Regions from separate parts of the Pseudomonas sp. GW704-F2 genome, predicted to be linked through region 4. Evidence: predicted binding sites of a transcription regulator. Region 4 holds the regulator's gene; each other region holds the start of a gene.
What was found. Region 4 encodes FliA, which starts transcription of late flagellar genes. Its sites were predicted from a motif close to CTAAAGTTTNNNNNNNNNNNGCCGNTAA; they were not measured.

Region 1 (5,506 bases), on a different contig from region 4:
GAGATGGTCAGCGTCTTTGCGCTGGTGGTGCTGTTGACGACCGTCGACTGGCCACCGGCAAAACTGGTGGTCGACAACTTCGAAGGCTTCGCCAACTGGTTGACGATCAGCGAAAAGCTGCCGTTCGACGCCCCCTGGTTGGCCGTCATGGTGGCGACTTTTTCATCCGAAGACGTGCCGGTCAAACCACTGAAGCTGTTATCGGTGCCCATGCTGGTCAGCGCACCACGAAAGGCGTCCAGGGCTGCCTGGATCTTGCCGATCGACGACAGCTGGGTAGTTGCCTTTTGCGATTGGGTGTTGATCTGCGCCTGTTTCGGCGCTCGCTCGGCATCCACCAGGGATTTCACAATTGCCTGGGTGTCGAAGCCCGACCCCACGCCAGTAATCGTTGTACCCGCCATCATCTTTCTCCTTTACGGTGGCTGCCGTTATCTTGACGAAGAACACTTCAAGCCGTAACAGCAACAATTTTCATGCCAGCTCAAGCCTTGTCGTCAAACAATACGTGACTGGCGCTGGACAAACTTTGCGCCAACTTCAAGGCCGTTTCCGAGGGAATCTGGCGGATCACTTCACCGGTGTCGGTGGCAATGACCTTGACCACAACCCTATGGGTGGAATCATCAATGGAAAAATCCAGATTACGCTGGGCCGCTTGTACGAATTCTTTAATATCGGTGACCGCTTTTTCCAGATCGCCCTTTTGGGGCTTGTCCGTGGTTGGCGCGGCCGGCTCAACCTTAGTCTTGTCTTTGTCAGCAACCACAGGTGCCACGGGTCCTTGAGGGGCCTGTGGCGGATAAGACAAGTTCAGTTTTACATTCATGTCCATGCCCAATCTCCTCTGATTGGAAAAGACGAAAGGGCACGTAAACGCGCCCCCCATCATTTACCCTGCGCCGTGATTACTGAAGCAGCTTCAGTACAGCGGATGGCAGTTGGTTAGCCTGCGACAGGATCGCGGTGGAAGCCGACTGCAGGGTTTGCTGCTTGGTCAGTTCAGCGGCTTCGGAAGCGAAGTCGACGTCCTGAACAGTACTACGGGCAGATGTAGTGTTTTTCTGGATGTTGGTCAGGTTATCCACAGTGCTGGTCAGACGGTTCTGAACAGCACCCAGGCCCGAACGGGAGCTGGAGATGGTAGCGATAGCCTGGTCGATCACGGACACAGCGTTCTGAGCCTTGGTGGCGTCAGTCACGTCGGTCTGCGATACGGAGGTCTTGGCCGAGGCAGCGGAAGTCGCGGCACCGAAGACACCGGTCACACCAGCACCTTCCAGGGAGTAGCCCTTGGAGGAGTTCATGTTCACAGCACCGGTAGCGATGATGCCGTCAGCCAAGGCAGCGGCAGTACCGTAGGTACCGGAACCGTCTTTAGTGGCAACAGTGATGGAACCGGCATCGGTCGAAGCACTGAAGGCCAGGTTTTCACCGGTATCGGATTTAATCGACAGGGTGCCTTTGGATTCATCGTAGTTAACGCTGATACCCAGTTTGGCGGAGTTCGATTTCAGTTGGTCAGCCAGGCTGGCGGTATCCCTCACGCCGACGAACGTGGTGGCTTGGCCGCCAACGGTCATGGTGAACGAAGCCGGAGTAGTTGCAGCAGCAGCGCCGACAACGAACTGAGCTTCAGTGCTGGCGGTAGCGCTCAGGCCACCGATGGCGCCATTGAGCTGGGCAGCGATGGTTTTAGCGGAAGCAGCGGCAGCTACGGTTACGCTGGTAGTCTGACCGTTACCAGTCACAGCGATTGCGCCACCAGCTACACCAGCACCAGGCGTGATGCCCAGGCTTTTGATCTGCTGCGAACCGATGTTGTTGGCAGCAACGTTGTCCAGGCTTACGTTGATGGTTTCGTTAGCGTTGGCGCCAACTTGGATAGCTTTGGTACCGTACGAACCGTCCAGCAGTTTCTGGCCGCCGAAAGTGGTGGTTTGCGAGATACGGGTCAGTTCCGAAGTCAGAGCCTGGTATTCGTCGTTGTTCGACTTACGGTCGTCGGTGCTCAGGGAGCCAGTAGCCGAAGACAGAGCCAGGGTACGCATTTTTTGCAGAATGTCGGTCGAAGCCTGCATTGCGCCTTCAGCGGTTTGCGCGATGGAGATACCATCGTTGGCGTTCTTGACTGCTTGACCCAGGCCGTTGATTTGGCTAGTCATGCGGGTAGCAATACCCAAGCCGGCAGCGTCGTCTTTAGCGCTGTTGATACGCAGGCCGGAAGACAGGCGCTGCATGGAAGTGGCCAGGGAGCTGCCAGCTTTGTTCAGGTTGCCCTGGGTAGTGATGGAAGCAATGTTGGTGTTTACTGTTAAAGCCATGACGAAATCCTCGTTGGATGGATACTGCGGCTTCCGGCCCTGGCAACCGCCGGGTGTGGCCTAGAGAACCTACGTAATAGTTATCGTCGTGGTAGCCGGTTGCTTGAGGAGTTTTTTGATTTTTTTTACTAGCACCGTGCCACCCCTTGTAATTCAAGGGCTTAGTCCGGCAAAAAGGCCTGATTTCATTGGTTTTTCTGGCGCCAAATAAAAAACGCCGATGATCGTTCGATCATCGGCGTCTTCATGCTTGAAGCGCGTGCAACCTATTTAAGCATCACGGACGATAGAGAATCGCCGAGCCCCAGGAAAGGCCCACACCAAATCCGCTGATTGCCACGCGTTTCCAGGTGGAGTCCAGCGCGTGCTTTTCCAGCAGCAACGGAATGCTCGACGACACGGTGTTGCCGGTCTCGACCATGTCCTTGATGAACTTGTCCACTGGCGCATCTTCGAAACGCCGCGCCACGGCGTCGACGATCGCCGCACTGCCCTGGTGAATGCAGAAGGCATCGATGTCGTCGGCCTTGAGGTCCGACTCATCGAGCAGCGCATGCAAGTGCGCCGGCACTTTGAGCAAGGCGAAGTTGAACACCTGGCGGCCATTCATGAAGAACACGCCGTCGCTGACTTTCAAGTGCGGTGCGCCGGAGCCGTCGGTGCCGAACTTGGCCTTGCCGAGCAACCACGAGGCATCTTCACCCATCCAGGTCGCAGTGGCGGCATCGCCGAACAGCATGGTGGTGTTGCGGTCTTCCGGGTCGACGATCTTCGAATACGGATCGGCGGTGATCAGCAGGCCGTTCTTCAGGCCGGTGGCCTCCATGAAGCCCTTCATCGCGTAGATGCCATAGACGTAGCCGGAGCAACCCAGGGAAAGGTCAAAGGCGGCGACGTGAGTCGGCAGGCCGAGCTTGTCCTGGACGATGGCGGCGGTGTGGGGCAAGCCCTCTTCGTCGCCGTTCTGGGTGACGACGATCAGCGCGTCGATGGACTCACGCTTCAACTGCGGGTTGTTGGCAAACAATGCATTGACCGCTTCGACACACAGGTCGGAGGTCTCCTGCCCAGCTTCCTTGCGCGGCAGGAATGCCGACCCGATCTTGCCAATGATGAACTCTTCATCCTTGGCGAATTTGGCACCCTGGGCGTAATTATCGATCCCGTCGGCCGGCACGTAACTGGCGATGCTTTTTATGCCAATCATTGTGGCTTCCCAATACTAAATAGCTGGAGAACACCCCTCGGACGACGCCTGGAGTGCTGACAATAAAGGGGATAACCCCATGACAATTTCGCTGAAAGCCGCCCAGCAAGGACCCTGTGACGACTTATCCTTTTCATACGATACAGTGAAGATGCGCTTTATGACTCACAGGTCACTCAATTTTGTGCGGTTTGTGCAAAACCTTTGAACAATTGAGCCGTAAAAACGACAACGGCCCACCCTGTTTCCAGAGCGGGCCGCGGTGTTGTCACGCTGAAATCACATTTTGCTGAACAGGCTCAACTGGGAAATTTTAACGAAGGCCAGTTGTGAAGCCTGCAACATGGTCTGCTGCAGCGTCAGATTGATCGCCGCCTCTCCCATGTCGACGTTAGCCAGGTCACTCATGGTGCTGGTGTTGGCCAGACCGATGCTGGTGTTTTCGCCGGACTGAATATCCAGGGCGTTCCCCCGCGCACCGATATCACCGCGCACGTTAGTGATCTGGGACATTGAGTTGGCCAAGTTGCTGATGGAGGCATCCAGCACGTCCTTGAGCTTGACCGTCGCCGCCGGATTACCGTCGGCCGGCAGCTCCAGCGCCTTGCGCAATTGGCCGAGGGTGTCCAGCGCATTCTGCGTTTTCTGGGTATTGGCACCGACGGAAAACTGATCGCCCGCTTGTGGCGTACCGCCGCTGATGTCAAACGTCACCCCGGCCGCCGTCAAGGTCGTACCGCCACCGGTATCACCGGTGGCAATGGTTTTGCTAGCGGCCGTGTAGGGCTGGGCGTACACCTCGTAGGCGGTCGCGCTGGTGAACTTGATCAGCGCCCCGCTGTTGCTCGGGAACGTGCTGGCATAGTCCGTCTGGTTGGACACGGTGGCCCCGTTCAATTGCGCAGTGGACGTGTTGCTTGGCGTGCGCGAGATACTGAACGTATCCGGCTTGGCTTCCAGGCTGAACGAGCGATCCTTGACCAGCGCATCGGAGTTGGCGCCCGGGGCAACATCCCCGAGGCCCATGGTGATGTCGAACTTCACCCCACGCAGTGCCACGCTGGTGCTGCCTTCCTTGGTGGCATCGAAGGTGCCGTTACCCGCAATCTCCGAGGTCACGTCAGTGCCGTTCTTATCGGACACCTTGTATTGGGTGCTGCTGGTAAAGGTCAGCTTGTACGGCTGGCCGTCGGCGAACTTGTTGGAGTAGTCGGCGCTTGAAGTCACCAAGCCGGCCGACAGCGCAACCTTGTTGTCATTGACCGTCGGCGGCACCGTCTGAGGCACAGGGGCAAGCCATGTGGCCTGGGTGCGACTGGTGTTGGCGGCGCCCTCCAGAATGGTCTTGCCAGTATCACCGGCGCTGATCTTCAACGTATTGGAGACTTGCAGGGTCAGCGGCGTTTCATCGCCTTGATAACTGTAAGTGCCGTCATTGTTGCGGCTGTAGGGCGGGGTCTGGGTCTTGGAACCGGAAAACAGGTAGTTGCCGGAAGAATCCTTGCTGTTGAGCATGCCCAGGACCTGATCCTCGATCGCCCCGACTTCACTGGCAATCGAGCGGCGATCGGCATCGCTGATCGAGCCGCCGGCACGCAGGGCCAACTGAGTGGCGCGCTGCAAGGCGTCGTTGATCGAGCTGAGCACGCTTTCTTCGTTGGTCAGGGAGTTTTTCAGGCTGGTGATATTGCCATTGAACTGACCCAGCATGTCTTTCTGCTGTTGCAACAACAACAAACGGGCGGCCGCCACCGGATCATCCGCGGCGGTTTGCACACGCACACCGGAACTGGCCTGATCCTGGGCCTTCACCACACTGGAATAGTTATCCGAATACTTGGCGGAACTGGTTTCGAAATACTGCTGTGTAGAAATTCGCATCGCCCCAGACTCCCTTAAAGACTATTGATCAGCGTAGTGAAGGTTTCTTGCGCAGCCTTGATGATCTGCGACGACGCGGTGTAGTACTGCTGGA
Region 2 (5,506 bases), on a different contig from region 4:
CCACGGCGTCGGCGGCGAGGAATTCAGCCAGGGTCGACGCGCTGAGGTCGGCTTCGTGCTGCTGCGCGGCGTCGCGCAGTTCGGCCGGCGTGCCCAGCGCAGCCAGGGTGGCGCCGGAGAAGTGGTTGATAGCTTCGCTGGCCAGGTCACGGTAAGTCACTTCCACACCCGGCTCGGCCGCTTGCCAGGCCTTGACCACGCCGGCGCTGAGCTGGCGCGAAGCCGAGTTGTCGCCGAGGATGCTGGAATCGATGTGCAACAGTTTCATGGGTAAGCTCCAAATAAGATCAGCGGTGCGAATCAGATGGTGTTAAGCCTACGCATGAAACCAATAGCCGATAAGGTAGTTGAAATGCGATAGTTCGTCCTACTGACAGGACAATAGGCCGAGCATGCAAGACCTCAATGACCTCTACTATTTCGCCAAAGTCGTGGAAGCCGGCGGCTTCGCGGCGGCCGGGCGCCTGCTGGGGATTCCCAAGTCACGCCTGTCGCGGCGGATCGCCGAGCTGGAAGAACGCCTTGGCGCGCGCCTGCTGCAGCGCACCACCCGGCAACTGACCCTGACCGCCGTCGGCGAGCGTTACCTGCGCCATTGCCAGGCGATGCTGCTGGAAGCGGAAATGGCCGATGAAGCCGTGGCCAGCATGTCCAGCGAACCCCGCGGGCGGCTGCGGGTCAGTTGCCCGGTGGGCATGGCCCAGCACATCCTGCCGGAGCTGGTCGCCGGGTTTCTCGCCGCCCACCCCCAGGTGCAGCTGGAAATGACCCTGGTCAACCGCCGCGTCGACCTGGTGGCCGAAGGCATTGACGTGGCGTTGCGGGTGCGCGAGCTCGGCGATGAAGACCCGCTGCTGGTCACCAAGCGCCTGCGCCAGGCCCAAACGCTGCTGGTCGCCAGCCCGGACTTCATGCGCGGCCGACAGGTCGACAACCTCGACGACCTCAAACAATTGCCGGTGCTCGGCGCCCTGGAAGCCGACCGCATGGTCCACCTGCGCCTGCTCGACCCCCAAGGCAACGCCGAAGACCTGGTGATGGAAGCCCGCCTGGGCATCGATGATTTCATCGTGCGCAAAGCCAGCGCACTCAAGGGCCTGGGCTTCACCGTGCTGCCGATGATGTATTGCGAAGAAGAACTGGCCAGCGGCCAACTGGTGCAACTGCTGCCGCAATGGTCGCTGCCGGGCGGCTGGTTGCAGGCCGTGTACCCGCATCGCCGTGGCGTGCTGCCGGCGATTCGTGCGTGGATCGATTACCTGGAAGAAGGCTTTAAAAGCTGTGGAGACCGCCTGTTATGAGCATGACCGAAGAACAAGTCGCGCACTTCTGCCTGAGCCTGCCCGGCGCGCGGGAAGACTATAAATGGGGTGGCGTGCGAGTGTTTTCGATTGCCGGCAACAAGATGTTCGCCTTGCAGAACCTGCGGGGTGACTCGTTGGCGTTCAAGGTCGACAAGGAACTGTTCCTCGGCCATGTGGACCGCCCGGGCATCCACCCGGCGCCGTACCTGGCGCGCGCGCAGTGGATCATCATGAACACGCCCTACCCGCTGGGCACCGAGGAGTTGCGTGGCCTGTTGCAGCGATCTCACCAGTTGGTGGTGAGCAAGTTGCCCAAGCGCACGCAGGTCGGGTTGTTGCTAGAGGACTGACCCCAGCGTGCCGCTGAGGAACAACTGGTCAAGCCAGAACACCTGATGCAACAGCACGATTGCCCAGAACAGCACCTGATACGAGACCTTGCGCGTCTTGTGCCGGAACACCTGCTGGGCAATCAGCGCCCCCGGCCATCCGCCCGCCAGCTCGACGGCGTGCAGGATGTTTTCGGGAATGCGCCGAGCGTCGGTACGCGCCTTGTGCTTGTCGCTCCAGTACAGCAAAAACGCAATCACGCTGACCACGCCATAGGCCGCCAGCGGCAGCACGGTCTCGCCGCGATGCCACACCAATACCGAGCCCAATAACGGCGCCGCGCACAACAGCGCAAAGATCAGCGCCTTCAGGCGTGGGTGCTGAATCATCATGCCTTGGCCGCAGACCAATCGATCCAGCCGAACTGCCAGGTCGCCAGGATCAGCAAGCCGAATGCAATCCGATACCAGGCAAATGCCGCATAGCTATGGCTGGCGATGAACTTGAGCAGGCCCTTGACCGCAATCATCGCGAAGATGAACGAGGTGACAAACCCGATGGCAAACACCGGCAGGTCAGCCGGCTGGAACAGGTCGCGGTACTTGTAGCCCGAATACACCGCCGCACCGACCATGGTCGGCATGGCCAGGAAGAACGAAAACTCAGTGGCGGCCTTGCGCGACAGGCCGAACAGCAGGCCGCCGATAATGGTCGAGCCCGAGCGCGAGGTGCCCGGGATCATCGCCAGGCACTGGGCAAAACCGACCTTGAGCGCGTCCTTCCAACTGATCTCATCAACGCTCTCGGCATGCACTTCATGCTCGCGCCGCTCGGCCCACAACATCACGATGCCGCCCACCACCAACGCCGTGGCGACGGTGATCGGGTTGAACAGGTAATGGTGAATCAGGTCGGCGAAAATCACCCCCAGCACCACGGCCGGCAGGAATGCGATCAGCAGGTTGACGGTAAAGCGCTGCGCATTGCGCTGGGTCGGCAAACCGGTCACCACGTCGAGGATCTTGCGGCGAAACTCCCAGACCACCGCCAGAATCGCACCGAGCTGAATGATGATGTTGAACGCCATGGCGCGTTCGCCACCAAAGTCGAGCAAATCGGCGACGATAATCTGGTGGCCGGTACTGGAGATCGGCAAAAACTCCGTCAGCCCTTCTACCACGCCGAGTATCAACGCCTGTGCGGCGGTCCACAAATCCATACGTCCCCCAAAGGTCTTGTTCTAAGACAAGCCTCGTTAGTCTTTTTAATGGTTCACTGACGACGAGCGCACAAAAAGGCCCGGTGCTGATAATCAACGCCGGTCTGCAAAAATTCCGTGAAAAATCAGGCAGTACTCAGGTTTTTCGATTTCAGGCCGAAAGCCTATCAGACAAGGCGTAAAAGTCGATGCAGCGCCGACAATTATAAAAAGCACGGAGTGACAGGACGATGAACAGTTTACGCAATATGTCGATCAGCCGCCGTCTCTGGTTGATCCTGGTAGTTGCCGTGTTGATGCTGTTGGCCCTGGGTTTGCTGATGCTCAAACAGATCCATGACGACCTCTATGAAGCCAAAAGCCTGCAGACCCGACACGTCGTACAGACCGCCAGTGGAATCCTGACGTTTTATCACAGCCTCGAAACCAGCGGCGTCATGCCCCGTGAAGCGGCACAAAAACAAGCCCTGAGCGCGGTGCGCGGCCTGCGCTATAACAAAGACGAATATTTCTGGATCAACGACCTGACGCCGGTGATGATCATGCACCCGGCCAACCCCAAGCTCGATGGCCAGAACCTCTCGTCGATTCGCGACCCGGACGGCTTTGCGATATTCAACGAGTTCGTGAGCCTGGCCAAGGCCAAGGGTGCCGGTATCGTCAATTACCGTTGGCCGAAGCCGGGTGCCGATACGCCGATAGAAAAAACCTCGTATATCCAGTTGTTCGAACCGTGGGGCTGGATCATCGGCTCCGGCGTGTATGTGGATGACGTGCAAGCCGAATTCAACGCGCAAGTGTGGAAAGCCTCGGGTGTCGGCCTGGGCATCGCCGTGGTCATGGCCCTGCTGGTTTCGTTGATTGTGCGCAGCATCGTGCGCCCGCTGCAGGCCGCCGTGAATGCCATGGCCAGTATCGCCAGCGGCGAGAGCGACCTGACGCGCAGCCTCGACACCCATGGCCGCGACGAAGTCACTCAACTGTCCCAGCACTTCAACAGCTTCACCGCCAAGCTGCGCCACGTCGTCGGCCAGTTGCAGATGTGCGCCAATGCGCTGGGCCAGTCCTCCACTGAGCTGGGCAACAACGCCAGCCAGGCCCACGACCGCAGCCAGCAACAGTCGCAACAGATGGAACTGGTGGCCACCGCGATCAATGAAGTCACCTACGGCGTGCAGGACGTGGCCAAGAACGCCGAGCATGCCGCCAGCGAAATGCGCGATGCCCAGGCCCAGGCCGAGCAAGGCCAAGTGAACATCGACAGCAGCTTGCAGCAGATCGACCAACTGTCCACCACCATCAGCCAGGCCGTGGAAGTGATTCGCACCCTGTCGAGCGAAAGCACGCAGATCGGTGGCGTGCTCGAAGTGATCCGCTCCATCGCTGACCAGACCAACCTGCTCGCCCTCAACGCCGCCATCGAAGCCGCGCGTGCCGGTGAGCAAGGCCGCGGGTTTGCGGTGGTGGCGGACGAAGTGCGGCTGCTGGCCCAACGCACGCAGAAATCCACTGCTGAAATCCAGGTCATGATCGAGCGTCTGCAAGGTCACTCGGAAGCGGCGGTCAAGGTCATCAGCGACAGCCACAGCGCGTCGCAACTGACCATCGAACAGGCCGGCCAGGCCGGGGCCAGCCTCACTGCCATCGGCCAGGCCCTGCGCAACCTCAATGGGCTGAATGCCTCGATCGCCAGCGCCACCCTGCAACAGGCCCACGTGGTCGAGGACATCAACCAGAACGTGACCCAGGCCGCCGGGTTGTCCCACAACACGGCAGTGGCGGCCGAACAGTCCAGCGTGGCCAGCGCACACTTGCGCGGGTTGAGCGAGCAGCTCGACGGCCTGCTGCGTCAATTCAAAGTCTGACGCCACTCAAACTGTGGGAGGGGGCTTGCTCCCTCCCACATTTGCCTTCCTGTGTTTTGAAGATTGGTTACAATCCCCGCCCTTTCCCTCTCTCCCAAGGAACCACCATGTCCGGGCTTGAACTGTTCGCCGCCGCGCTGGGGGTGATCGCTGTCTGGCTGACGGTCAAACAAAACCCCTGGTGCTGGCCCATCGGCCTGGTGATGGTGCTGCTCTACACCTGGGTGTTCTACGACGTGAAACTCTATTCCGACATGCTGTTGCAGGTGGTCTACGCCGCCCTGCAAGTCTACGGCTGGTGGCAGTGGACCCGACGCGCCGGGGACATCAAGCCAGGTCGCCAAGTCACCAGCCTGGGCTGGTCCGCGATCCTTACCAGCCTGGCTATCGGCGCGGTCGGCAGCCTGTTGCTCGGCGCCGCCATGGCTCACTGGACCGACGCCGCCCAACCCTGGCTCGACGCCGCCCTCACCGGCTTCAGCCTGGTGGCGCAGATGTGGATGGCGCAAAAGCGCGTGCAGTGCTGGCCATTGTGGATTGTCGTAGATGTGATTTTCGTCGGGCTGTTCCTCTATAAAGGCCTCTACCTCACCGCCGCGCTCTATGCGCTGTTCACCGCGATCGCCGTGCAAGGCTGGCGCGAATGGCGTGCCGACGCGGCGTTGCGCGCATGAAGGTGGTGGTCCTGGCCGGCCCCGAATCCAGCGGTAAAAGCTGGTTGGCCGCGCAGTTGCAAATGCAGTTCGGCGGGCTGATGGTGGGCGAGTACGTGCGGCACTTCATCGACC
Region 3 (5,506 bases), on a different contig from region 4:
GGAAGAGCGACGCTTGCAAAAACAGCTGGCCGATTACGATTTCGACCTCTGATCAGCCGAGAACGGCCGGAAGCCTCCCTCACGGAGGCTTTTTTCTGCCGATTCGCCTGGCTATCCAGCCATGGGGTGGCGCCCTCCTCTAGACCAGGCCATTGCGTTGAGCCAACTCGATCAGATCGACCAGTGAGCGGGCATTGAGCTTGAGCAGCAAGCGTGTCTTATAGGTGCTGACGGTTTTGTTGCTGAGGAACATACCGTCAGCGATCTCCTTGTTGGTTTTGCCGCGCGCCAGTTGCTGCAACACCATCATCTCGCGTCCCGAAAGGCGCTCGACCATGTCGGCCTCGCTGGCGTTGCCCATGGTGGAACGCACCGAATTCAGCGCCTGGTTGGGAAAGTAGCTGTAGCCGGACAGCACCGCCTTGATGGCACTCAGCAATTCCGTCAGGTCCTGCTGCTTGCACACGTACCCGGCCGCCCCCGCCTGCATGCAGCGCATGGAGAAATGGCCCGGCGCCTGGGAAGTCAGGACCAGCACCTTGAACGGTGTGGCCTGTTTGGTGGACGACAGCCGGCAGATAACTTCCAGGCCATCGAGTTTGGGAATTCCAATATCCAGTATGACAATGTCCGGCATATGTTCCCGTGCAAGTTGCAACGCATCGACACCGTTATCGGTCTCGGCAACGACCTCATAACCATGACGCTCCATTAGCATGCGCACAGCAAGACGAATGACGGGATGATCATCCACGATCAGCACTTTATTCATGAGAAAGTCCAATTTCGCTGTTCGAATTATTCAGAGCAAGCACAATAGCCTAGTCGTTTCCTAGTTGGCATAGCGTTCCACCCCAAGCAACAGCAAGCAGAGACCCAACCCACAACGAGATAGGAATTAACCTACAAAAAAACACCAACTCAGATGTTTCGAGTTTTATGGAGCCTTTCAGACCTTTCCGGGCTCGCACATATTTTGAGAGAAATATCCGGTGAATAGGGGGGCAACCGTAAACGCAGCGCACACCCGTTTCAGGAAATGCCCCTTGCATGTCGCGACCGCATGGGCCGACAGGTAAAAAAAGCCTGATGATTTCAGTTCCATTCAACATATTTATTTACACCATAAATTTCCTACAGAACTTTCCGCGACTTACATCTACGCCGCACTTTTGTGAGTGAATTTTCTGTAAGACATAGTTCCTACTCAGGTGTAAATAATTCATTCCTCGGCGGGCCAGGCATCAAACTTTCTGAAACGACGAACCTCGATAGACTTTAAACAAACCTAAACAACTTTAAACATCAGGATCGCCGCGCCTTTTTTACAGGCAAAAAAAAATGGCCCCTGAACAAGGGGCCACTTTTCATTTCGACGGGAACACTCAGAACAACTTGCGACCCTTGTTGGCCGCAATACGCATGCGCAGTGCATTCAACTTGATGAAGCCTGCTGCGTCCGCCTGGTTGTAGGCGCCGCCATCTTCTTCGAAGGTGGCGATGTTGGCGTCGAACAGCGACTCATCGGACTTGCGACCGGTGACGATCACGTTGCCCTTGTACAGCTTCAGGCGCACAACGCCGTTCACGTGAGCCTGGGAAGCGTCGATCATCTGTTGCAGCATCAGACGCTCAGGGCTCCACCAGTAGCCGGTGTAGATCAGGCTAGCGTACTTGGGCATCAACTCGTCTTTGAGGTGAGCCACTTCGCGGTCCAGGGTGATCGACTCGATCGCGCGGTGGGCGCGCAGCATGATGGTGCCGCCTGGGGTTTCGTAGCAGCCACGGGACTTCATGCCCACGTAACGGTTCTCGACGATGTCGAGACGGCCGATACCGTGTTCGCCGCCGATACGGTTCAGGGTCGCCAGTACGGTGGCCGGGGTCATCTCGACGCCGTCCAGCGCGACGATGTCGCCGTTGCGGTAGGTCAGTTCCAGGTACTGCGGCTTGTCAGGAGCGTTCTCCGGAGAGACGGTCCAACGCCACATGTCTTCTTCGTGCTCAGTCCAGGTGTCTTCCAGCACGCCGCCTTCATAGGAGATGTGCAGCAGGTTGGCGTCCATTGAGTACGGGGACTTCTTCTTGCCGTGACGCTCGATCGGGATGCCATGCTTTTCAGCGTAATCCATCAGCTTTTCACGGGACAGCAAGTCCCATTCACGCCAAGGGGCAATCACTTTCACGCCCGGCTTGAGGGCATAGGCGCCCAGTTCGAAACGCACCTGGTCGTTGCCTTTGCCGGTGGCGCCATGGGAAATGGCGTCAGCGCCGGTTTCGTTGGCGATTTCGATCAGGCGCTTGGCGATCAGCGGACGTGCGATGGAGGTACCCAGCAGGTACTCGCCTTCGTAGACGGTGTTGGCGCGAAACATCGGGAAAACGAAATCGCGGACGAACTCTTCGCGCAGGTCGTCAATGTAGATCTCTTTGACGCCCATGGCTTGCGCCTTGGCGCGTGCAGGTTCGACCTCTTCGCCCTGACCCAGGTCAGCGGTGAAGGTCACCACTTCACAGTTATAAGTATCCTGCAGCCACTTGAGGATCACCGAAGTGTCCAGGCCGCCGGAATACGCGAGAACGACCTTGTTTACGTCGGCCATGCCATCACTCCACGGGGTTTTACGGAAAGGCAACGATTCTACCGATCAAAACCGCGAAATTACAGGGGCGCGACAGCAAATGAAGATAAAGCGACAGATTATGTCGAGCGGGCGACCAATGGTCGCACCTTATGACGTAGCGGCGGGGTTGCTCGGGCCCTTGGCTTGCGCCGCCGGTTTCTCGGGGGCGGCCACGCGTTCGAGCTGGATATTGACGCGCCGATTGCGCGCGCGGTTGGCGGCATTGGTATTGGGCGCCAAGGGGTAGCTTTCGCCGTGGAAACGCATGGTGATCTGCGATTCCGGCACCCCGTTGGCCTTGAAGTAGTCCATCACCGCCAATGCGCGACGGCGCGAGACATCGCGATTGGTCAGGCGATTGCCGCTGTTGTCGGAGTGACCGTTCAATTCGATATGGTTGACCGTCGGATCGGCCTTCATGAATTCGACGATCACCGCCAGCTTGCGCTTGGCCGCTGCGTCCAGCTCGATACCGCCACCGGGGAAGCCGACTTCGGTCTGCTTGACCTGATCGTAATTCATCGGCAGCAGCTTGGCGGTACACAGTTGATAGTCGTTGTAGGCTTTGTTGAATTTCACCGGCAACAGACGAATTTCCGAATAGCCGCCTTCACGCCCGTAATGCCGCACGGTCGGGCTGCGCCCCTCGAGCAGGCCATTGAACAGGCGCCCGGCCTGGGCCTGGGAACTGTTGAACAAGACCTCGCCACTGCCGGCACGCACGGCGCCGAGGTTGATATCGCCGCGGCCCGGTTGCCATGGCGCAGCCGCCGCCAGCAGGGTCGCCGATCCTGCGCCGAGCAAGCCGTTAAAGGCTTTCAGACGGAATGTCGCCTGCTCGCCGGCCCGGCGCACGAACTCACCCGAGCCGAAATCGGTGATCGGCTGGGTCAAGCGGCACTCGAATTTGTCGCCCTCCACCTTCCACTCAATATTCTCCAGACGTGTCTGGAACGTGAGGGCCATCGCAGGCAGGCTGGCGAACACACTGAGCAGGGCTAGATAATGCTGGCGCACGGGAGGCTCCACTGGTTTCTACAACACTTCAAAGCGTCATACATCGTTAAGGCATACCAAAGGCTATCGGATGCATCCTGCAAAACTTGATAGCGAGTGCCTGCAAGAGTCTTTTCCGGTAGCATTCCCACCAGATTGACCCGCCTGGAATCCCCAATGTCCGACCGCCTGACCCTGCTGCGTCCCGACGACTGGCATATTCATCTTCGCGATGGTGCTGCGTTGCCCCACACCGTGGCCGATGTTGCGCGCACGTTTGGCCGCGCCATCATCATGCCTAACCTGGTACCTCCGGTGCGTAATGCCGCGCAGGCCGACGCCTATCGCCAGCGCATCCTCGCTGTACGGCCGGCCGGCAGCCGCTTCGAACCGCTGATGGTGCTCTACCTGACCGACCGCACCCAGCCCGACGAAATCCGCGAGGCCAAGGCCAGCGGTTTCGTACACGCCGCCAAGCTGTATCCGGCGGGCGCAACCACCAACTCCGACTCCGGCGTGACCAGCATCGACAAGATCCTGCCAGCGATCGAAGCGATGGCCGAAGTCGGCATGCCGCTGTTGATCCACGGTGAAGTCACCCGCGGCGATGTCGACGTGTTCGATCGCGAGAAGATCTTCATCGACGAGCATATGCGCCGGGTGGTCGAGCTGTTTCCGACCCTCAAGGTGGTGTTCGAACACATCACCACGGCCGATGCGGTGCAGTTCGTCACCGAGGCCTCGGCCAACGTTGGCGCGACCATCACCGCCCATCACCTGCTCTACAACCGCAACCACATGCTGGTGGGCGGGATTCGGCCGCACTTCTATTGCCTGCCGATTCTCAAGCGCAACACCCATCAGGTGGCCCTGCTGGACGCTGCGACCAGCGGCAACCCGAAGTTCTTCCTCGGCACCGACTCGGCGCCCCACGCCCAGCATGCCAAGGAAGCGGCCTGCGGTTGTGCCGGTTGCTACACCGCCTATGCGGCGATCGAGCTGTACGCCGAAGCGTTCGACCAACGCAACGCCCTGGACAAACTCGAAGGCTTCGCCAGCCTCAACGGCCCGCGTTTCTACGGGCTGCCGGCGAATACCGACCGCATCACCCTGGTCCGTGAAGACTGGACTGCCCCCGTCAGCCTGCCGTTTGGCGAGCTGACTGTTATCCCGCTGCGCGCCGGTGAAACACTGCGCTGGCGCCTGCTGGAGGAAAGCAAGTGAGTGAAGACCATTACGATGACGAACACGAGCACAGCGGTGGCGGTTCCCGTCACCCGATGGCCGAGCGGTTTCGCGGCTATCTGCCGGTCGTCATCGACGTAGAAACCGGTGGCTTCAACTGCGCCACCGACGCGCTGCTGGAAATCGCCGCGACCACCATCGGCATGGACGAACAGGGTTTTGTGTTCGCGGAACACACCCACTTCTTCCGCGTCGAGCCGTTCGAAGGCGCCAATATCGAAGCCGCGGCCCTGGAATTCACCGGGATCAAGCTCGATCACCCACTGCGCATGGCGGTGAGTGAAGAAGCTGCGCTGACCGATATCTTCCGTGGCGTGCGCAAGGCGTTGAAGGCCAATGGCTGCAAACGCGCGATCCTGGTGGGGCACAACAGCAGCTTCGACCTGGGCTTCCTGAATGCCGCCGTGGCGCGGCTGGACATGAAGCGCAACCCGTTCCACCCGTTCTCCAGCTTCGACACCGCTACGCTCGCCGGCCTGGCTTATGGCCAGACCGTATTGGCCAAAGCCTGCCAGGCCGCCGGTATCGACTTTGACGGTCGCGAAGCCCACTCGGCGCGCTATGACACCGAAAAGACCGCCGAGCTGTTCTGCGGCATCGTCAACCGTTGGAAACAGATGGGCGGCTGGGAAGACTTCAAC
Region 4 (5,506 bases):
GGCATGATCGCCAGGGTCAACGGCACCTTGATGACGATCTTCGAGCCCAGGCCCTTGGTCGAGTAGATATTGATCGAACCGTTGAGCTGGCTGATCTTGGTTTTCACCACGTCCATGCCCACGCCACGGCCCGACACGTCGGAAATCTCGGTCTTGGTCGAGAAGCCCGGCGCGAAAATCAGGTTGTAGCACTCGGTCTCGGTCAAGCGGTCGGCGGCATCCTTGTCCATCACGCCACGCTTGACGGCGATACCGCGCAGGATCGCCGGGTCCATGCCTTTGCCGTCATCGGTGATCGACAGCAGGATATGGTCGCCCTCTTGTTCCGCCGCAAGAATCACCTTGCCGTTACGGGACTTGCCCGCGGCCTCGCGCTCTTCCGGGGTTTCCACGCCGTGGTCGACGGCGTTGCGCACCAAGTGGACCAGCGGGTCGGCCAGGGCCTCGACAAGGTTTTTGTCGAGGTCGGTTTCTTCACCCACCAGTTCCAGGTTGATTTCTTTCTTGAGCTGGCGAGCCAGGTCACGAACCAGGCGCGGGAAGCGACCGAAGACTTTCTTGATCGGCTGCATCCGCGTCTTCATCACCGCGGTCTGCAGGTCGGCAGTGACCACGTCGAGGTTCGACACGGCCTTCTGCATGGCTTCGTCTCCACTGTTCAGGCCCAGGCGCACCAGGCGGTTACGCACCAGCACCAGTTCGCCGACCATGTTCATGATGTCGTCCAGGCGCGCGGTATCCACACGCACCGTGGTTTCGGCTTCGCTGGCAGGCTTGTCGGCCGCGGCGGCGGCCGGGGCACGCGCGGCAGCGGCAGGAGCGGCGGCAGCCGGGGCCGGGGCCGGCTTGGCGGCAGCAGGTGCCGCGGCTTTGGCCGGTGCCGGTTTGGCCGCCACCGGGGCGGCCGTCGCCGCAGCGCCAGCGGCCACTTCGGCGAACTTGCCCTTGCCGTGCAATTCGTCGAGCAGGGCTTCGAATTCGTGATCGGAAATCAGCCCGTCGCCGGCAGGTGCGGCAGCGGCAGCAGCCGGTGCGGCAGCAGTTGCAGCGACTTCCGGCAAGGCATCGGCAGCAAAGGAGCCCTTGCCATGCAACTGGTCGAGCAACGCTTCGAATTCGTCGTCGGTAATGTCGGTGCCAGCGGCGGCGGTGGCTGCCGGAACTTGCGAGGCACTCGCAGGTGCTTGCGCCTCAGCCGCAGGTGCAACGGCGTCGGCAGCGAACTGGCCCTTGCCGTGCAACTGATCGAGCAGGGATTCGAATTCTGCGTCGGTAATGTCTTCGCCGGTCGGCGCGGCGGGCGCGGCCACTGCAGCGACCGCTTGCGGCGCTTCGGCTTCGGCCTTGACCGCATTGAGGGAGTCGAGCAGTTGCTCGAACTCGCTGTCGGTGACATCCGCTTCGGCTTCGACCACAGGCTCCGGAGCCGCTTCCACCACCGGCGCGGCCGCGGTGTCGGCAGGCTCCGCCAGACGCGCCAGGGCGGCCAGCAGTTCCGGGGTGGCTGCGGTGATCGGGGCACGTTCGCGAACTTCGCTGAACATGCCGTTGACCGCATCCAGCGCTTCGAGAATCACGTCCATCAGCTCCGAATCAACGTGACGCTCACCCTTGCGCAGGATGTCGAACACGTTCTCGGCGATGTGGCAGCACTCCACCAGCTCATGGAGCTGGAGGAAGCCGGCGCCCCCTTTTACAGTGTGAAAACCGCGAAAAATTGCATTGAGCAGGTTCGCATCATCCGGTCGGCTTTCCAGCTCGACCAGTTGTTCGGACAGTTGCTCTAAAATTTCGCCGGCCTCTACAAGGAAATCCTGAAGGATTTCTTCATCGGCGCCGAAGCTCATGGGTGTGCTCCTTAGAAGCCTAAACTGGATAACAGGTCATCTACGTCATCCTGACCTGACATAACGTCTTCACGTTTATCGGCATGAATCTGCGGACCTTCACCCTTGGCGAGATGTTTTTGTGGATCTTTTTCCGAGAGGATCGCTTCGCGGTCATGTTCGATGCCGGCGAAACGATCGACTTGGCCTGCCATAAGCACCAATTTGAGCAAGTTGCTTTCCACTTCGGTGACCAATTGGGTCACGCGCTTGATCACCTGACCGGTGAGGTCCTGGTAATCCTGGGCGAGCAGAATGTCATTGAGGTTGCTGGACACCGTGTGGTTGTCCTGTTCGCTGCGCGACAGGAAACCCTCGACCCGACGGGCCAACTCACGAAACTCCTCAGCCCCCACTTCCCGACGCATGAAACGGCCCCAGTCAACGCTGAGCGCCTGGGCTTCATTGGCCATGCCGTTGACCAGGGGCGTGGCGTTTTCCACCAGGTCCATGGTGCGGTTGGCCGCCGCTTCAGTCAGCCTGACCACATAGGACAGGCGTTCAGTGGCATCGGTGATTTGCGAAATTTCTTCAGCCTGGGGCATGTGCGGGTCAATCTGAAAATTGACGATCGCACTGTGCAGCTCGCGCGTGAGCTTGCCCACTTCCTGATACAGGCCGCGGTCACGGGTCTGGTTAAGCTCATGGATTAACTGCACCGCGTCGCCGAAATGGCCTTTTTCAAGGCTCTCGACCAGCTGGTGAGCATGCTTTTTCAGGGTCGACTCAAAGTCCCCCTGTGACGTTTCTTTATGCTCCATAGCTCCCCCGCGATGGCATTAGCCGTGGATGCGTTCGAAGATTTTTTCGATCTTCTCTTTCAAGGCCAATGCAGTGAATGGCTTGACCACGTAGCCGTTGACCCCGGCCTGGGCGGCTTCGATGATCTGCTCACGCTTGGCTTCGGCGGTCACCATCAACACGGGAAGGCTGCGCAGTTTTTCATCGGCGCGCACATGGCGCAGCAAGTCGATACCGGTCATGCCGGGCATGTTCCAGTCGGTTACCAGAAAGTCGATGCTCCCGCTGTTGAGGATCGGAATCGCCGTAAGGCCGTCATCCGCCTCGACCGTGTTGGTGAACCCCAGGTCACGCAACAGGTTTTTTATGATCCGCCGCATCGTTGAGAAGTCATCAACGATGAGGATTTTCATGTTCTTGTCCAATTCGACCTCCAAGCAGTCTTAAAACGCGTCCAGCACCTGGACGCGCCATTTCAATCAACAGGCGTTACACAAAAAGGACTGCCCAGGGCACCACGAAACTCACCCGCGAAAACCAAGGGCCTCGCGGTAGTGTCTGCAGTGTCCCCACACTGCCTGTCAGCGCGCGCGCCACTCTCCCAGGCGTCCCCGCAAGCGGGCTGCGCACTGGCTGTGCAGCTGGCTGACACGCGATTCGCTGACCCCCAGGACCTCACCGATTTCCTTGAGGTTCAGCTCTTCGTCGTAGTACAGCGCCAACACCAGTCGCTCACGCTCCGGCAGATTGGCAATCGCGTCCGCCAGCGCCCCCTGAAAGCGTTCATCTTCCAGGTCGCGCGACGGTTCGAGATGAGCACTCGCGCCGTCCTCGTGCAGCCCTTCGTGTTCGCCGTCCTGCAACAGGTCGTCGAAACTGAACAGGCGGCTGCCCAAGGTATCGTTCAAAATCCCGTAATAATCGTCGAGACTCAATTGGAGTTCGGCCGCAACTTCGTGATCTTTAGCGTCGCGACCGGTTTTTGCTTCAATTGCACGAATTGCGTCACTGACCATGCGCGTATTGCGGTGTACCGAACGCGGCGCCCAATCCCCTTTACGCACTTCATCGAGCATCGCGCCACGGATACGGATACCCGCATACGTCTCGAAACTCGCACCCTTGCTCGCGTCGTATTTGGTCGACACTTCGAGCAGGCCGATCATGCCGGCCTGGATCAAGTCTTCGACCTGGACACTGGCGGGCAGGCGTGCCAGCAAGTGATAGGCAATGCGCTTGACCAGCGGCGCATAGCGCTCGATCAATTCGCCCTGGCGGTCACGTGCCGAATTTTTGTAAAGGTTATAGCCGCTGGCTGTCATAGCACCGGTCCTGCGCTCGTCTGATGCACCAATCGCTCGACGAAAAACTCCAGATGCCCCCGAGGGTTGGCGGGCAACGGCCAGGTATCGACCTTCTGAGCAATAGCCTTGAACGCCAACGCGCATTTCGAACGAGGGAACGCTTCGTAGACCGCACGCTGCTTTTGCACGGCCTTGCGTACACACTCGTCATAGGGAACTGCGCCGACGTATTGTAAGGCGACATCAAGAAAGCGATCAGTGACCTTGGTCAACTTGGCGAACAGGTTGCGTCCTTCCTGCGGGCTCTGGGCCATGTTGGCCAGCACGCGGAAGCGGTTCATGCCGTAGTCGCGATTGAGCAGTTTGATCAGGGCGTAGGCGTCGGTGATCGAGGTGGGTTCATCGCAGACCACCAGCAGGACTTCTTGCGCGGCGCGCACGAAGCTGACCACGGACTCGCCAATCCCGGCGGCGGTGTCGATCACCAGCACGTCGAGGTTGTCGCCGATATCGCTGAACGCCTGGATCAGGCCGGCATGCTGCGCAGGGCTCAAGTGGACCATGCTCTGGGTGCCCGAGGCGGCCGGCACGATGCGGATGCCTCCAGGGCCCTGCAGCAGCACATCGCGCAGCTCGCAACGACCCTCGATCACATCGGCGAGGGTGTGTTTGGGCGTGAGCCCCAGCAAAACGTCAACGTTCGCCAACCCAAGGTCAGCATCCAGCAGCATGACACGACGGCCAAGCTCTGCCAGGGCCAGGGACAAATTCACTGACACGTTAGTTTTCCCGACGCCACCTTTGCCGCCGGTCACCGCGATCACCTGTACGGGATGCATGCTGCCCATTTTAATTCTTTACCTTGTCTTGCTTAGACGCAGGCTACATGGCTTGGCCGCGTGAATCGCTTGCAGACCATCGATGTAGATACATTTCATGGTGTTCATGCTGCCTCAACCCACCCGCTTTGCCGGGTTGTGGTAAAGGTCAGCGAACATATCGGCCATCGCTTCCTCGCTAGGCTCTTCTTGCATTTGCACGCTGACGGCACGGCTGACCAACTGATGACGGCGCGGCAGATGCAAATCATCCGGAATCCGCGGCCCGTCGGTCAGGTAGGCGACCGGAAGTTCATGACTGATAGCCAGGCTCAGCACCTCGCCCAGGCTCGCGGTTTCGTCGAGCTTGGTGAGGATGCATCCGGCCAGGCCGCAGCGCTTGTAGCTATGGTACGCAGCGGTAAGAACTTGTTTTTGGCTGGTGGTTGCAAGCACCAGGTAATTTTTTGCCTTGATGCCACGCCCGGCCAGGCTCTCCAGCTGCATGCGCAACGCCGGATCGCTGGCTTGCAGGCCGGCGGTATCGATCAGCACCACACGCTTGCGCAACAACGGATCGAGGGCATTGGCCAGGGACTGGCCCGGGTCGACGTGGGTCACCGACACATTGAGGATGCGGCCCAGGGTCTTGAGTTGCTCCTGGGCACCGATGCGGTAGCTGTCCATGCTTACCAGCGCAATGTTCTGGGCGCCGTACTTGAGCACGTAGCGCGCCGCCAGCTTGGCCAGCGTGGTG

Region 1: a site for FliA is predicted at 2,405-2,432, ahead of AC07W0_RS04740 (flagellin N-terminal helical domain-containing protein). Genes of this name have one in related genera too.
Region 2: a site for FliA is predicted at 2,989-3,016, ahead of AC07W0_RS25065 (methyl-accepting chemotaxis protein). Genes of this name have one in related genera too.
Region 3: a site for FliA is predicted at 3,705-3,732, ahead of AC07W0_RS13075 (flagellar protein MotY). Genes of this name have one in related genera too.

What each region holds. Positions count from the first base shown of each region.
Region 1 is NZ_JBWKXO010000004.1:23,463-28,968, forward strand. Features, by position in the region: gene fliD (flagellar filament capping protein FliD) at 1-404, opposite strand, end outside; gene AC07W0_RS04735 (flagellar protein FlaG) at 485-835, opposite strand; gene AC07W0_RS04740 (flagellin N-terminal helical domain-containing protein) at 909-2,324, opposite strand; gene AC07W0_RS04745 (ketoacyl-ACP synthase III) at 2,602-3,531, opposite strand; gene AC07W0_RS04750 (flagellar hook-associated protein 3) at 3,811-5,412, opposite strand; gene flgK (flagellar hook-associated protein FlgK) at 5,427-5,506, opposite strand, start outside.
Region 2 is NZ_JBWKXO010000040.1:5,453-10,958, forward strand. Features, by position in the region: gene AC07W0_RS25040 (FMN-dependent NADH-azoreductase) at 1-268, opposite strand, end outside; gene AC07W0_RS25045 (LysR substrate-binding domain-containing protein) at 393-1,301, shown strand; gene AC07W0_RS25050 (MmcQ/YjbR family DNA-binding protein) at 1,298-1,654, shown strand; gene AC07W0_RS25055 (DUF1294 domain-containing protein) at 1,643-2,026, opposite strand; gene AC07W0_RS25060 (undecaprenyl-diphosphate phosphatase) at 2,023-2,853, opposite strand; gene AC07W0_RS25065 (methyl-accepting chemotaxis protein) at 3,084-4,718, shown strand; gene pnuC (nicotinamide riboside transporter PnuC) at 4,826-5,392, shown strand; gene AC07W0_RS25075 (AAA family ATPase) at 5,389-5,506, shown strand, end outside.
Region 3 is NZ_JBWKXO010000012.1:146,192-151,697, reverse strand. Features, by position in the region: gene AC07W0_RS13090 (PA3496 family putative envelope integrity protein) at 1-52, shown strand, start outside; gene AC07W0_RS13085 (response regulator transcription factor) at 140-772, opposite strand; gene AC07W0_RS13080 (argininosuccinate synthase) at 1,386-2,603, opposite strand; gene AC07W0_RS13075 (flagellar protein MotY) at 2,733-3,641, opposite strand; gene pyrC (dihydroorotase) at 3,798-4,844, shown strand; gene rnt (ribonuclease T) at 4,841-5,506, shown strand, end outside.
Region 4 is NZ_JBWKXO010000063.1:4,648-10,153, reverse strand. Features, by position in the region: gene AC07W0_RS29100 (chemotaxis protein CheA) at 1-1,847, opposite strand, end outside; gene AC07W0_RS29095 (protein phosphatase CheZ) at 1,859-2,647, opposite strand; gene AC07W0_RS29090 (chemotaxis response regulator CheY) at 2,666-3,040, opposite strand; gene fliA (RNA polymerase sigma factor FliA) at 3,209-3,949, opposite strand; gene fleN (flagellar synthesis regulator FleN) at 3,946-4,779, opposite strand; gene flhF (flagellar biosynthesis GTPase FlhF) at 4,885-5,506, opposite strand, start outside.